Regions from separate parts of the Ochrobactrum sp. P6BSIII genome, predicted to be linked through region 1. Evidence: predicted binding sites of a transcription regulator. Region 1 holds the regulator's gene; each other region holds the start of a gene.
The links. Region 1 encodes LexA, which represses DNA repair genes until DNA is damaged. Its sites were predicted from a motif close to TGTTCNNNNTGTGTTCNG; they were not measured.
Positions count from the first base shown of each region.

Region 2: recA (recombinase RecA) is a predicted target of LexA. The motif match lies at 2,368-2,385, and genes of this name have one in related genera.
Region 3: FHW00_RS01325 (YifB family Mg chelatase-like AAA ATPase) is a predicted target of LexA. The motif match lies at 2,771-2,788, and genes of this name have one in related genera.

Region 1 covers NZ_JACGXB010000020.1:9,006-14,411, reverse strand. Annotated here, with positions in the region: gene trpC (indole-3-glycerol phosphate synthase TrpC) at 1-184, shown strand, start outside; gene moaC (cyclic pyranopterin monophosphate synthase MoaC) at 189-674, shown strand; gene FHW00_RS21405 (molybdopterin molybdotransferase MoeA) at 711-1,928, shown strand; gene lexA (transcriptional repressor LexA) at 2,169-2,897, shown strand; gene FHW00_RS21395 (ComEC/Rec2 family competence protein) at 2,999-5,406, opposite strand, start outside.
Region 2 covers NZ_JACGXB010000021.1:45,222-50,627, reverse strand. Annotated here, with positions in the region: gene FHW00_RS22045 (CPBP family intramembrane glutamic endopeptidase) at 1-574, opposite strand, end outside; gene FHW00_RS22040 (transglycosylase SLT domain-containing protein) at 851-1,435, shown strand; gene FHW00_RS22035 (OmpA family protein) at 1,536-2,201, shown strand; gene recA (recombinase RecA) at 2,508-3,596, shown strand; gene alaS (alanine--tRNA ligase) at 3,958-5,406, shown strand, end outside.
Region 3 covers NZ_JACGXB010000001.1:295,428-300,833, reverse strand. Annotated here, with positions in the region: gene FHW00_RS01330 (autotransporter family protein) at 73-2,745, shown strand; gene FHW00_RS01325 (YifB family Mg chelatase-like AAA ATPase) at 2,867-4,399, shown strand; gene FHW00_RS01320 (DNA helicase) at 4,433-5,149, opposite strand.

The sequences.
Region 1 (5,406 bases):
CGAACGCCTGTCGAAAACGGCCCCTGCCGACCGTCTGCTGGTTGGCGAAAGCGGCATCTTCACCCATGACGATTGCCTGCGTCTGGAAAAGTCCGGCATCGGCACGTTCCTCATCGGCGAAAGCCTGATGCGCAAGGACGATGTTGCCGCCGCCACGCGCGAGCTTCTGACCGGCAAGGCTTAATGTCATGACCTCGGATGCGGCCAAGCTCACCCATCTCGACCAGACCGGCGCTGCCAATATGGTGGATGTCGGCGCCAAGGATGAGACGGAGCGGCAGGCCGTTGCCGAAGGCAGCGTGACCATGAAACCGGAAACGCTGGCGCTCATTCTGGCGGGCGATGCAGCCAAGGGCGATGTGATCGGCACAGCGCGTCTTGCAGGCATCATGGCTGCGAAAAGAACCGCCGACCTCATTCCGCTTTGCCATCCACTCATGCTGAGCAAGGTCGCGGTGGATATAGTCCCGGATCACGCATTGCCCGGTCTGCGCGTGCGTGCGCTTGCCAAACTGAACGGCCGCACTGGCGTTGAAATGGAAGCGCTCACAGCCGTTTCCGTGACGTGCCTGACGATCTATGACATGGCCAAGGCTGTCGATCGCCATATGGAAATCGGCAATATTCGCGTTGTGGAAAAGAGCGGTGGCAAGTCCGGCGACTGGAAGGTCTGAAGCGGCCTCACAAAACTGAGTTCGAGAGGAAATACGATGTCCCTTCTCCCGGTCGAAGATGCTCTGGCGCGTATACTCTCCTCCGCAGAACCGCATGGCCTTGAAACTCTTACGCTGAATGAAGCTGGCGGGCGCGTTGTTGCCCGCGCCGTCGAGGCCCGTTTCCTGCAACCACCTTTCGACTGCTCGGCCATGGATGGCTATGCGCTGATAGCGCCTGCAGAAATCGCCTATCCCCTTCAGTTGACCATTATCGGTGAATCCGCTGCTGGCAAGCGTTTCGAAGGCTCCCTGCTGCCCGGACAGGCCGTGCGCATTTTCACCGGCGCGCCGATACCTGAAGCCGCTGATACGATTGTCATTCAGGAACATACCGAACGTTCCGGCGATCAGCTGACCATTCTGGAAGGCATCGAACCCGGACGGCATATCCGCCGGGCCGGTCTCGATTTTGCTCCCGGCAAGACCGTCATACCGGTCGGTCGCGAACTGGACGCACCCGCCCTGTCACTGGCTGCTGCAAGCGGCAATCCATCGCTCGATGTGTTTCGCAAACCGCGCATTTCCATATTGGCTACCGGCGATGAACTTGTTCCGCCCGGAGCCACGACCGGACCGGACCAGATCGTCGCTTCGAACAGTGTGGGCATTGCCGAAATCGTGCGCCGCGCTGGCGGCTACTCCGAAGATATGGGCATCATTCCGGACGATCCGACACAGATTGAATCGGCTATTGCCAGCGCTCTGAACAGTGGAACCGATATTCTGGTGACCGTTGGCGGCGCATCGGTCGGTGATCGCGATTACATGCATAGTGCTCTACGCAATTGCGGTGTCGATCTCGGTTTCTGGAAAATCGCCATGCGTCCCGGAAAACCACTTATGTACGGGCGCAAGACTGTCGACGGCAGCACCGTCCATGTGATAGGCCTGCCCGGAAACCCGGTTTCAAGCCTCGTTTGCAGCCTCGTTTTTCTTCGCCCGCTGATCGCGAAACTTGCAGGCACCGATCTGACGGCAGATATCCGCCCTGCGAAACTCGGTCAGGCGATGCCTGCCAATGACCATCGGCGCGATTTTGTACGCGCCACGGTCGAATCGCAAAGCGATGGAACGCTGCTGGCAACACCATTTCCAGTACAGGATTCGTCCATGCTGACAGCCCTCGTCGGCTCCAATGCATTGCTCATTCGTGACGAAAATGCCCCGGCAGCAGATGCAGGCAGTTCGTGCCGCGTGCTTATGCTACGTTAAAAAGCACCAGAATGGTCACTTTTGCTGCCTCGAAACAACGCGAAGCAAAAGCCACAATGGATTGAAAATAAAACGCTTCCTTGGATAAGGACCGGCCCGTCACGGGGCCCTGTGAACGTTCCGGCAACAAGCCGCCAGCCCGTTAATCATTTTAAAACCATTGCAGAACAAGACTGGAACATATAGTGTTCGTTCTGGTTTTGTTTTTCTCGATTCTTATCTGGTCGGAGGGTGTCGCGCATGTTGACCCGTAAGCAGCACGAGCTTCTGCTGTTCATTCATGATCGTCTGAAAGAAACAGGTATTCCGCCATCTTTTGACGAAATGAAGGAAGCGCTCGACCTTGCTTCCAAGTCGGGCATTCATCGGCTGATCACCGCTCTGGAAGAACGGGGCTTCATTCGCAGGCTGCCGAACCGGGCACGTGCGCTGGAAGTGCTTCGCCTGCCGGATTCGATTGCACCGGGACTGAACGCGCAGAAGAAATTTGCGCCGAGCGTCATCGAAGGCAGCCTGGGCAAGGCCCCTCCTGCACCGGTGCAGCCGTTACGCTCCGCACCTGTTGCGACCAATGATGATGTTTCGGCGACCGTATCGGTACCGGTCATGGGTCGCATCGCCGCCGGTGTGCCGATCTCAGCCATTCAAAGCCAGACGCATTCGCTCAGCCTCCCCCCGGAGATGATTGGTGCGGGCGAACATTATGCGCTGGAGGTCAAGGGCGACTCGATGATCGAAGCCGGGATTTTCGATGGCGATACAGTCATCATCAAGCGCGGCGATATCGCCAACCCGGGTGAAATCGTTGTCGCACTGGTTGATGATGAAGAAGCAACCTTGAAGCGGTTCCGCCGCAAGGGCGCATCTATTGCGCTTGAAGCCGCAAACCCAGCTTATGAAACACGTATCTTCGGCCCAGACCGCGTTCGCGTGCAGGGCAAGCTGGTCGGATTGATCCGCCGGTACTGATCGTTAGGTCCGAAAATGGAACCGCGTTTTCGGACGGACATGCGCAAAATGCGGCTTGAACCGCCGACTAGTTGAATTGCAACGCGCTCAAAACACTATTATCATTCGCATCTGCCCGGCCCCTGATCGTCAGTGGCCAGGCATTGCGTTTCTGCCTTTTGAGTAGGCTGCTTCTTCTTATATTCCCGATCAGGTAAGCCACGTGCCGCGCGCGAATAGAGCCGGAACAGATGCCACGGACGCCGTGGCTCATCGATGGCGAAAGCTAGCCTGTCGTCATAACGCGGATCGGTAAAATTGCGCCGCTGAGGTGTGCTGTCGTTTACGGACGTCAGATCGCCAGCAAGAGCCACGATAGAATTGCCGGTCGTGTCTTTCTTGTCGCCAAGTCTCATCTCCACTGTGCCTCGCAACGCCAGATCACGGCGGTTGATGACGAGCCTCTTTTGATGTGCACATCCCGGTATTTTCCCGGCTATCGCGAGGATAACGATATCACCGACATCGCAAGCGACGTCCTGAACGGCAGGATCAGCCGTATAGGCCAGTACACGCCCATCGCGTAATGTAATCGCGCATAATTCGTCTTCGCAGATAAAGCCGTCAGTCGGTATTCCGCGAAGCCTGTCTTTTGCGTGCTGTGGTATCAGGAATTGCGTTGCGAGATAGGCTGTTTTCCAGTTGTCTATTGTGAACTTTGACGGCCTGTCGCGGTTCACAGCAAAACGCCCATCGGGCAGACGAACCCCAACCAGCTTTGCATCTTCGGATATCACAACATCTGGAAACGGCTCGTGCACGAAGGCAATAAATCCCGCCAAAACAAATAGTAACGCCAGAATCTTGAATCGCGTTGTGAACAATACAGCGATCACGAGCGCTATGGTCCAGAATGCGAGCGCTGCTATCGGCATCGCTCCCGGATTGCCATCAGGCGACCATGACGCGATCATGCTCGCAAGGGTGCGGACAATCCAGATACCAGACCCGGCAATGGTCAATGGCAGCCAATCTAGGCCAAGTGGCATCAATACGAGGCCCAGAACGGAAAAAGGCATGACCAGTGTGGCGATCACCGGATCGGCCAGCACATTGCCGATCAGCCCGAACGGTGCGGTATTGTTGAAATGATAGGCGGCGAAAATGCCGCTCGCAATTCCTGCCACAAGCGATGTCCCGGCAGCAGCAATAGCTGATTTAACAACCTTCATTGGCAAACCGGCCGCTGGCGAAGCCGCACGCCTCTCCACATGCTGCAATTTTTTGGCTTTACGCGCTCCCCACCACGCATAGCCAGCAATCAGCGCCGCCGTTGCCGAATAGGACATCTGGAAACTCGGCCCGAGTATTTCATGCGGTGAGATTGCTATTGTCACCACACCGGCGACTGCCACATTGCGCATGCTGAGTGCAGCGCGGTCAAACAGCAATGCGCTAAGCATGACGGCGATCATCACATAGCTGCGCTGGGCTGCAACGTCGGCACCAGACATGGCGAGATAGAACGTGCAGCTTAGCAACGACAGGAAAGCGGCATATTTCTTGACCGGGTGCCGGACGCTGAAGGCTGGAAAGAGCGCAAAGGCAGACCTGAGAGCAAACATCACGACACCCGCCGCCAGCGCCATGTGCAGACCTGATATTGAGAGAATATGCGCCAGACCGGCCTTGCGAAGGTCCTCATTGGTCTCCTCGCTGATGCCACCGCGCGTACCGGCGATCAATGCGGCGGTGACATTGCCATCTTCACCGCCGATCACCTCCTCGACCCGTTCCGACACGCGCACGCGGAGCAAGGCAATCCATTCGCTGATTTCTGCCGTCAGACTTGTCTGTGGCGGAACATTTGCCGTCTTCGGATTTCCCAGAAAGAACCCGTTTGCTCCGATACCGTTGAAATAGGCATGGAAGGAAAAGTCGTAATTGCCCGGACGCACCGGGCCTGACGGCACCCGCAACCGCGCAAAGCCGGTCAATCCGCCACCGATCGATGTATCCGCCGGTATATCTCGCGCATTGATGCGAATACGTGTCGGTGAAAAGCGCAGTGTCGGGCGTTCTGTTGTCAGCAAATCCAGTGTGATACGCCAGCTTCCATTATCCTGTGCATCCAGTGCAACAACCCGGCCAGTGACACGCGTCGACACATCGGAACCGAGCATCGGCGTTGCCATGCGTACGGTTTCCCATTTGCCGCTCACAAGACCAAGCTGGAAAGCAACTGCCAATGTCAGCACCTGCCCGGCAAAGAAGTGCTTCCGCATCAGTATGCGAATGATAACCAGCCCGACCAGTAAGGCCAGAATGGGCGTCCAATCAGGTTCGAAGGAGAAAGTGAAATAGATCACCGCACCCAATCCGCTGAAAATCGGAATCAGCAGAAAGAAAATTCCGCGCGCCGTTTCGAGATGGATGGCTTCCGCGAAAGCAGCGGGAGTTCTCCGCGCCATGTCGGCAACGGTGTCGCGCCAGCCGGTTGGTTGAACGTCAGGCGGCTGATTTTGGCCAT
Region 2 (5,406 bases), on a different contig from region 1:
GGTCGAACTTGATATAGCCGATGGCCAGTGCCGCCGGGATCAAGGTGATAAGACAACCACCCCACATCAGGCCGATGATTTTCAGGGTGTATGCTGTCCCCGCTGGCTTTATCGGGGCGTCAAATTCGGTTCCAGACGTGAAAAATCGCCCACTGAGAGCGAGAAGGATCGCCGCCGCTGTCTTGTCCAAGTTCAGATACATGGAAAACGGCGCACCGCCAGCCGACATCACCTCAGCATCAATGACTTTTGTGTTGTGAAAGCCCCGCACATAATGAAGGAAAAATGCGACACTCGCTACGACCACAATCAGGTCTACAGCCCACTCCGTCCAGGGAAACCGGCGATACATGCTCTCGCGGAGAATGTTGAACCGCCAGCGCGTAAGGATCGCGAATATTGCCAGCGCCAACAGGCCTACCAGAGAGATGGACTCTCCGAGCAGCGCTGTGATGAACACGGCGATCAGGAGAGCGAGGGCGACAATTTCATGTCTGGTTACAACTGCGATGACGGATGCCGCCAGAAATATATAGGTAAATCCATAGGGAATAAAATATTGCATATAGCTCATAATTCATTCTCCAGTTATTTATAAAAATAATAATCAAACGTGTATTTTCTAGAAATTCCAAAATTTTTATCAAATATTACTCGCTTGATTTTATTTTTATTAATTTGCGTATCAATGCATTTATTCAATAATATTTCTTATTTCGGGGAAAAAATTGGTTATCGGGATGGATTTTATCTTCCAGGCCGGATGACGTGCACGCGATGCGGTGCATTCAGGTTAATAGGAAGTTTACTTTTACATTTTATCAATTTTTACAATTTGACGAGGTTTCCCATGATGCGCGTTTTGTGTCTCGTAGCGCTCGTGATCCTTGGAGGCTGTGCGACCGCCCCACGGCAGGTCAGCAATGTATGCGCAGTCTTCGATCAGCGTGACGGTTGGTTCAACAATTGGCAGAGTGCCGCGACGCGCGTATCGCGTGAGTTCGGCGTGCCTGTTCCGGTTCTTATGGCGACGATCTATACGGAATCTGGCTTCCAGCCCTATGCGAGGCCGCCTCGCACGAAGATTCTCTGGATCATTCCATGGAAACGGGCATCCAGCGCTTATGGCTATTCACAGGCGCTGAGCGGCACCTGGGAGCGCTACAAGCGTGAGACCGGTCGTTGGACTGCTTCGCGCACCAATTTTGCCGACGCCATCCATTTCATCGGCTGGTATCACTATCAGAGCTATCAGAAGAACGGCATCAGTCGTGGCGACGCCTACAGCCTCTATCTGGCCTATTATAGTGGCCATGGTGGTTATGCACGCGGGGCTTGGCGCGGCAACGCCACGGCGCTCAACGGAGCAAAGCGGGCGCAGGCAATGGCCAATCGCTACGCGGCGCAGTTGCGTTCTTGTGGCGGTATTAGCTAAAAGATGAGGACGGTGGATTCAAATACGAGATTTGGAACACCATCCGGCCTTAATCGCAATTATCATGCGCGCGGAATCGCAAATTGAGGATGACCTTTGCATGTTGAAAAGAATCGGTATCGCCCTGATTGGAGCCACTTTGCTGGCGGGCTGCACCACTGACCCATATACGGGCGAACAGAAGATGTCGAACACGGCGGGCGGGGCGGCAATCGGTGCTGCTGTGGGCGCTCTGGGCGGCCTCATGGTTGGCGGTTCCAGCCGCGCACAGCGCAATGCCGTGCTGATCGGCGCGGGTATCGGCGCGCTCGGCGGCGGCGCTATCGGCAACTACATGGATCGTCAGGAAAGCGAACTGCGTGCCCAGTTGCAGGGCACCGGTGTTTCCGTGACGCGTAACGGCGATCAGATTATCCTGAACATGCCGTCGAGCATCACGTTCGACACCGATCAGGATCAGGTCAAGAGCCAGTTCTATCCGACGCTGAACTCCGTGGCCATCGTGCTGCGCAAGTTCAACCAGACCCTCGTTGATGTTCTGGGTCACACCGACTCGACAGGTAGCGCCAGCCATAATCAGGATCTGTCGCAGCGTCGCGCCGGATCGGTGGCGAGCTATCTGGGTTCACAAGGCATCGACCCGCGTCGCTTTGCGATCATCGGTTATGGCGCAAGCCAGCCCGTGGCCACCAACGCCACGCCGGATGGTCGCGCTCAGAACCGTCGCGTTGAAATCCAGATTTCGCCGCTGCGAGCTGCAAGCTAACACTTCGGCAGACAGAATCGGGTCGTCCAGGCCCGTCATATTGAACGCAGTTCTTCGCAAGAAGGGCTGCGTTTTTGTTTGTTTGAACCGAATCGTTGATCTGTCAGAAGCGCCTGAGTGGCTTAAAGCGTGGATAGGCTTTTTATTTTACCTATGTCTAATTGTAGAGAACAATAATGGAACAAAATAATAATATCCAATAATTTCAGTGTGTTATCTGTATTGCCAAATGAGAACAAAACAGATACAAATAGATATGAGCGATGAGCCTGCCGGGCTTCTAGCGGGACAAGAGGATGGTGTAAGATGTCTCAGAATTCATTGCGACTTGTTGAGGATAATTCAGTGGACAAGACTAAGGCACTTGATGCGGCGCTGTCACAGATCGAAAGAGCGTTCGGCAAAGGCTCGATCATGCGCCTGGGTCAGAACGACAAGGTGGTCGAGATCGAAACCGTATCGACCGGCTCGCTCTCTCTGGACATCGCGCTGGGTGTAGGCGGCTTGCCCAAGGGCCGTATCGTTGAAATTTACGGGCCGGAAAGCTCTGGTAAGACCACGCTCGCGCTACACACGATTGCCGAAGCGCAGAAAAAGGGCGGTATCTGCGCATTCGTTGACGCAGAACACGCACTCGATCCGGTCTATGCACGCAAGCTCGGTGTGGATCTGGAAAACCTGCTGATTTCGCAGCCGGATACCGGCGAGCAGGCGCTTGAAATTACCGATACGCTTGTGCGTTCCGGCGCGATTGACGTTCTGGTCGTGGACTCCGTTGCAGCGCTCACGCCGCGTGCGGAAATCGAAGGCGAGATGGGCGATTCGCTGCCGGGCCTTCAGGCTCGTCTGATGAGCCAGGCGCTGCGCAAGCTCACAGCTTCGATCTCGCGCTCAAACTGCATGGTCATCTTCATCAACCAGATCCGTATGAAGATCGGCGTCATGTTCGGTTCGCCTGAAACGACGACCGGCGGTAATGCGCTGAAGTTCTATGCTTCGGTTCGCCTCGATATCCGCCGCATCGGTTCGATCAAGGAACGTGATGAAGTCGTCGGCAACCAGACCCGCGTGAAGGTGGTGAAGAACAAGCTTGCTCCTCCGTTCAAGCAGGTTGAATTCGACATCATGTATGGTGCCGGTGTTTCCAAGACAGGCGAACTGGTCGATCTTGGCGTAAAAGCAGGTGTTGTCGAAAAGTCGGGCGCTTGGTTCTCCTATAACTCGCAGCGTCTCGGTCAGGGCCGCGAAAATGCGAAGCTTTATCTGAAGGAGAATCCAGAGGTTGCGCGCGAAATCGAAACGACGCTTCGTCAGAATGCTGGTTTGATCGCGGAACAGTTCCTCGATGATGGCGGTCCGGAAGAAGACAGCGGGTCCGACGCAGCGGAGATGTAATATCCGCAGGAGGTTCAACCCGAACCTCAAGTACCGCTTGAAAGTTGGAAGCCCTGTGCTGTTGCGCGGGGCTTCACTTTTTTCAATCGCAGCTTGATGAGAATTCAAAAAGAGCTGACAGAAGGCGCTTTCTCCGGGTGAATTTGCCTTTATGGCGCACGCTGCTTATCTGGACAGAAAAGCAGCACATCGTTAAAAGCGGTCAACCGAAGAACTCCACTTCACGTCTTTGCAGTACGAGAGGGGAGTAATGCCTGCGGTTTCCGTTATTTGTTGGCGGTATGCAGGTGCAAAAGACAATCGATGCAGCCATTGAAACAGGGTGCATCAATGCAGGGCAAGAAAAGCCCAAGGGTGAATTATGGCTGGCGTCAACGAGATTAGGTCCACATTCCTCGATTACTTCCGTAAGAACGGACATGAAATCGTGCCGTCGAGTCCGCTCGTTCCGCGCAATGACCCGACACTCATGTTCACCAATGCGGGCATGGTGCAGTTCAAGAACGTGTTCACGGGCCTGGAACATCGAGCCTATAATCGTGCGACCACCTCGCAGAAATGCGTTCGCGCCGGCGGCAAGCATAACGATCTCGACAATGTGGGCTACACCGCGCGTCACCACACTTTCTTTGAAATGCTGGGCAATTTTTCGTTCGGCGATTATTTCAAGGAAGATGCCATCAGCTTCGCCTGGAACCTGATCACCAAGGAATTCGGCCTGCCGAAGGATAAGCTGCTCGTCACCGTCTATCATACGGATGAGGATGCCGCGAATTACTGGAAGAAGATCGCCGGTCTGAGCGATGACCGCATCATCCGCATTGCCACCAGCGATAATTTCTGGGCGATGGGCGATACGGGTCCATGCGGCCCGTGTTCGGAAATCTTCTTTGATCACGGCGATCACATCTGGGGTGGACCTCCCGGATCGCCTGATGAGGACGGCGACCGCTTCATCGAGATATGGAATCTCGTTTTCATGCAGTTCGAACAGGTTACGCCGGATCAACGTATTGATCTGCCGCGTCCGTCGATCGATACCGGCATGGGTCTGGAACGCGTTGCGGCCGTGCTGCAGGGCGTGCATGACAATTATGACATCGACCTGTTCAAGGCGCTTATCCGCGCTTCGGAAGAAGCAACTGGCATCAAGGCGGAAGGCGATTTCCGCGCCAGCCATCGCGTGATTGCCGACCATCTGCGGGCTTCGAGCTTCCTGATTGCCGATGGCGTACTGCCGTCGAATGAAGGTCGTGGCTATGTGCTGCGCCGCATCATGCGTCGCGCCATGCGTCATGCCCAGCTTCTGGGTGCGAAAGAACCGTTGATGTGGCGTCTGCTGCCGGCGCTCATTCGCGAAATGGGTCAGGCCTATCCGGAACTCATCCGTGCTGAAGCGCTGATTTCGGAAACGCTGAAGCTGGAAGAAACCCGTTTCCGCAAGACGCTGGAACGTGGCCTCGGCCTGTTGTCCGATGCATCGGAAAAGCTGGTTGAAGGTGACCGTCTCGATGGCGAAACTGCTTTCAAACTCTACGACACCTATGGTTTCCCGCTTGATCTGACGCAGGATGCGCTGCGCCAGCGCGGCATCACTGTCGATACGGACGGCTTCTCCACCGCCATGGAACGCCAGAAGGCCGAGGCTCGCGCCAATTGGGCCGGTTCGGGCGAAGCTGCAACCGAGACGATCTGGTTCGGCATCAAGGACAAGGTCGGCGCGACGGAATTCCTCGGTTACGAAACGGAAAGCGCTGAAGGCGTTATCGCCGCTCTGGTGCGCGACGGCGCGGAAGTGCAGTCGGCCGCC
Region 3 (5,406 bases), on a different contig from region 1:
ATGCGTAATTCGACTGAGAACAGAAAAAGTCGCGCCTTTCCATCACTGCGCTTAACCGCACCTCAGTTTAAAATGCCCATACCCGTCATCGGGGTTCTTCTTCTCTTTCCCTATACAGAGACCGCGCTGGCCGATTGTACGCCTGCATCTCCGGCTTCCGGCGATACTGTCATCTGTAACGGCAATCCGAACGGGTTCAGCACCAGCGGGCTTGGCAGCCTTGATGTCGTGATCCAGCAGAACACCAATCTGAATGGTCCGTTCACGGCCAGCAGCATGGGTGCGCTAACCGTCGACAATTCGGGAAATATGCAGAGCGCGGTCATAACCGATGCGACCAGCCTCGTTTTCGACAATCGCGCCACGATCAATGGTGGCCTGACGATCAGCGGCAACGGCACCTATACGGTCCATAATTACGTCAATTCGCATATCAATTCGGTTTTCAGCTTCACCGGCAACAGCACCAATAACATTACCAATGATGGTACGCTGAACAATGGCGTCACCATCAATGGCGATGGTGCGACCAATATCACCAACACCACTGGCGCTTCGCTCAACAATGGCATTTTCGTCAACGGCGCCAGCCAGACCTATGTGCAGAATTACGGCACGATCCAGAGCACGATTGCGCTCGGTTCCGGCAATGACACGATCATCAATTACGATCCCGGCCAGATAAACGGCAGCGTTTCGCAAGGCTCCGGCGACGATATTTTCGACATGCGCGGCGGTCGTGTCAGCGCAACAGTGAATCAGGACGCCGGCAACGACGTCTTCCTCCTGTCCGGCGGTGAAGTTACCGGCTCACTGATGGCGGGCGCGGGCGCCGACTATATGCTGTGGACTGGCGGTCTGATCGGCGGCATCGATATGGGCACGGAAAATGACGTCGCCGTGTTTCAGGGGCTGACCGATACCCAGCTGAAAGGCATCCAGATCAATGGCGGGCTCGGCACAGATCAGCTGGTCTGGCAGAACACCAAAGGCAGCAATCCGCAGCGCCTGATCAACTGGGAGCTTATTGCGCTCCAGAGCGCGTCCGAGCTGACGATGAACAGCAATCTGACGCTCGGCGACAGCGGCACTTCGACCGGCACGCTCACCATCGATTCGACCAGCTATCTGCGCGCCGGCAGCGGCACATGGACCATCAGCCCCGCAGTGAGCGGCAGTCTCACGCAGGTGGTGAATGCTGGCATTATCGATCTCACCAATGGCTCCAATTCCACGTCGGACAGCCTCACCATCGTCGGCAATTATCAGGGCAATTCCGGCCAGCTCTGGCTGAATACGGTTCTGGCCAGCGACAATGCGCCGTCCGACAAGCTGGTTATTTCGGGCGGCACGACGACCGGTTCAACCGGTATCGTGATCACCAATGTTGGAGGGACGGGTGCAGAGACCCAGCAGAACGGCATTCTCGTGGTGGAGGCCGTTAATGGAGCGACCACCGGCGAGGGTACGTTTAGTCTGGCGCAGCGCGCTTCTGCCGGTATTTACGAATATCAGCTGGTGCAAGGCGGCGTGACGGCTGGCACGGAGAACAACTGGTATCTGCGCAACAATTTCGATGGCATTGACGCGACAAATCCGGATCTGCCGATCTGGTTGTTGCCGGGACCTGATGAAGGTGATGGCGACGGCGATGGCAATACCGGCGGCGGCGGTTCCTCCGGTGGAGGATCAGGCGGCGGTACGGGCGGCGGGACTGGCGGAGGTTCCGGTGGTGGAACTGGAGGCGGCACCGGAGGTGGATCGGGTGACGGCGACGATGGTGGCAGCGTCACGCTGGTTCGTCCTGAAGTTCCGATCCTCGGCGCAACGCCCACCGTCGTGCGCGGCCTCCTGCGCGTGGCTCTCGGCACGTTCCACGAACGCCATGGCGAACAGTCCTGGTTCGGTGATGAGGCAAACAAGCACATCATCTGGGCGCGCGTGTTCGGCGATCAGTATCGCCAGAACCTGAGCACATTTGCCGATCAGCGCTATAAGGGTAACCAGTGGGGCATGCAGTTCGGCGTGCCGGTCTATCGCGCCGAACATGATAATGGTCAGCTCGATACGTTCGGTCTCATGGCCAGCTATGCGCGCGGCTGGGGCGACATGCGCGCCAGAAACATCTACGGCAATAATATCGAGATCGGTAATATCGATGTCGATGCCTACAGTCTCGGCGCCTACTGGACCCATACCTGGGAAGACGAGGCCTATATTGACGCCATCGTCATGCACTCCTGGCTTAGCATCGATACGGAATCTGTGGCGAATTACAGTTCTAGCTTCCACGGCAAGGAATGGTCGGCTTCTCTGGAAGCGGGCAAGAAGTTCTCGATCACCGACAAATGGGTGATCGAACCGCAGGCGCAGATTTATTGGCAGTATCAGAATTTCGATGATGCAACCGATCCCGGCGGCACCATCAGCTATGACAATAACGACTCATGGACCGGCCGTGTCGGTGCGCGCCTGCAAGGCAATTACACCATCAACGAACGGCCGTTCAATCCGTTCGTGCTGGCCAATGTCTGGCACCAGTTCAAGGCGAGCGATACGATCTACTTCAACAATGACCGGCTTCGCCCGTCCTGGGAAGAAACCAGCCTGGAACTCGGTGCCGGTTTCACGACCAAGGTTGCCGACAATACCTCGCTCTATGCCAATGCATCCTATGAGTTCAATCTTGGCGGTGAGCGCTTCAGGCTTCTCTCAGGTCGCATAGGTGCGCGCGTTTCCTGGTAAATTCCAGCCCTCAACCGCCATACGACGTTCTTGATCTGTTTCGGGAAAAATGCTTAAATCCTCTGGTTGTATTTAAGCATTTTCTCACTTTAGGGATGTGCTGCGTGGCGAGTGGGGGCTTATGGTCGCGCGGGTTGGAACAGTTGCCTTTCAGGGCATAGAAGCAGTGCCTGTCGATGTGCAGGTCATGGTTGCTCCGGGCAAGATGGGCATCTCGATTGTCGGCCTGCCCGACAAGGCGGTGGCGGAAAGCCGCGAACGTGTACAGGCAGCCTTGCACGCATCCGGGCTGTCCATGCCCACCAAGCGTGTCACGGTCAATCTGGCGCCTGCCGATTTGCCGAAGGAAGGGTCGCATTACGATCTCCCGATCGCGGTCGGGCTGATGGCGGCCATCGGCGCCATTCCCGCCGACGCCATTCAATCCTATCTGGTGCTGGGTGAACTGTCGCTCGACGGATCGATCACAGCGGTGGCGGGTGTTCTGCCTGCTGCCATCGGGGCCAATCGCGAAGAGAAGGGGCTTATCTGCCCACATGCCTGTGGGCCGGAAGCGGCCTGGGCTGGTGCCAATATCGACATTCTCGCACCGCGCAGCCTGATCGCGCTTGCCAATCATTTTCGTGGAACGCAGGTGCTGACGCCGCCCGATCCCTCCATGCGCGTTTCCAGCGAAAATCTGCTGGACCTTGCGGATATCAAGGGGCAGGAAACGGCAAAGCGCGCGCTGGAAATCGCTGCAGCGGGTAATCATAACCTGCTTCTCGTCGGCCCTCCCGGTTCGGGCAAGTCGATGCTGGCGCAGCGCCTGCCATCGATCTTGCCGGGCCTGTCTCCGCGTGAATTGCTGGATGTGTCCATGATCGCGTCCATAGCTGGAGAGCTGGCAGGTGGAAAACTCTCCGACCGCAGGCCCTTCCGATCGCCGCATCATTCGGCATCCATGGCGGCGATGGTCGGTGGCGGCCTGCGCGCCCGGCCGGGCGAAGTGTCGCTCGCACATAATGGCGTGCTGTTTCTCGACGAGTTTCCCGAATTCTCGCCACAGGTGCTGGATTCACTGCGCCAGCCGTTGGAAACGGGAGAATGTCTGATCGCCCGCGTCAATCATCGCACCAGCTATCCGGCGCGTTTTCAGCTGATTGCCGCCATGAACCCATGTCGTTGCGGGATGGCAGGTGAACCCGGCCACACTTGCGCTCGGGGACCGCGCTGCCAGACGGATTATCAGGCGCGGATTTCCGGGCCGCTTCTGGACCGTATCGACCTGCGTGTCGACATGCCCGCCATCTCGGCGCTGGACCTCATTCAGCCTGCGCAGTCGGAGCGCAGCGAAACCGTGGCGCAACGGGTGGCCCGTGCCAGGGCCGTTCAGGCTGCCCGCTACGCGGCGCTGGGTTTCGATCCGTCGATGACGAATGCTCATTGTTCGGCAAAGCTGATCGAGGATGTGGCACGACCGGATGCGGCGGGATTGAAGCTGTTGCGCGATGCCAGCGAGCAGATGCGCTTTTCCGCTCGGGCTTATCATCGGATCCTGAAAGTTGCCCGCACGCTGGCCGATCTCGACGGCGTGGATCAGGTCAGCCGCATCCATTTGGCTGGCGCAATTTCCTATCGCATCGGTGCGGAACGGTTGATTTCTGCGGCGTGATCGCTCACGCCGCAGATAGTCCTTCGCTGACGCTCAACTGCCGTTGAGCTGGAGCCGCAAGGTTCCGTTGTTGAGAAAGCAGGTTTTATTGAACAGCGACAGATCAAGCGGATTGGGTAATCGAACGTCGTCGAGGTCCGGGCAGACCTTGACATCAGCATCGAAAGACCTGTCGATTTGTGAAATGCAGATGATCGTCATCGCATGCTCGCGGGCAAAAGCTTTGAGCGCATTGATCTGCAACATAAGCTCCGGCTTGTCGCGCTTTTGGTCGAGGATTTGCAGATAATCGATAACAGCAAAGCTGCCTGCCGGTTCACGGTTCAACTTCTCCGCAACATAACTGGCGCTGATCGCGTCAGAACAATCGAAGACAAAACGGTCGCTGAAAAGTGTGGGACGAGTACCCAGATAATCGAAACGGCTTGCCACATCCTTCTCATTGTAATCGAGCGAGAAGAACAGACCGCGCCTTCCATCCTTCATCGCTTCGATCAAAATCTCCAGACTGAGCAGTGTTTTGCCATGGCCGGGACGCGCACCGATCAAAACCAGATCGCCAGCTTGCAAGCTCTGATACAGATCCTTGCCGGACATGGAGGCCGACGATTTCTGCGCGAGCATGCTCCAGCTTTTGTAGCCCTCCTGCGCAGCCACTTGGTCCAGCGCGGCGTGAAGTGGAATTCGGGCATCGCGTGAAAGGCGCTTCGCGTGATGTTTCAGGTGATAAATGGGAGATGATAATTTCATCATTGTGACCTTCTGTGGCGAGCGGTCATCGCAATCCCTCCTCATGCATCTATGCTCGAACAGTCGGTTCGATGATTGATACTTCCTGCATGGAAAATGCTTTCCCGATTGGAGGGGGGAGGCGTGGAAGCAGCCAGAATCAAATCATAGCGCAAATAGTGGCGATGCGGAATTGCCCCTTGCACTCCGTCGCTCATATGAGCGCGGAGCAGCCCGCAGAGACAAGTCCACTCGCCTCTCCGGGATGGTTTTAAACA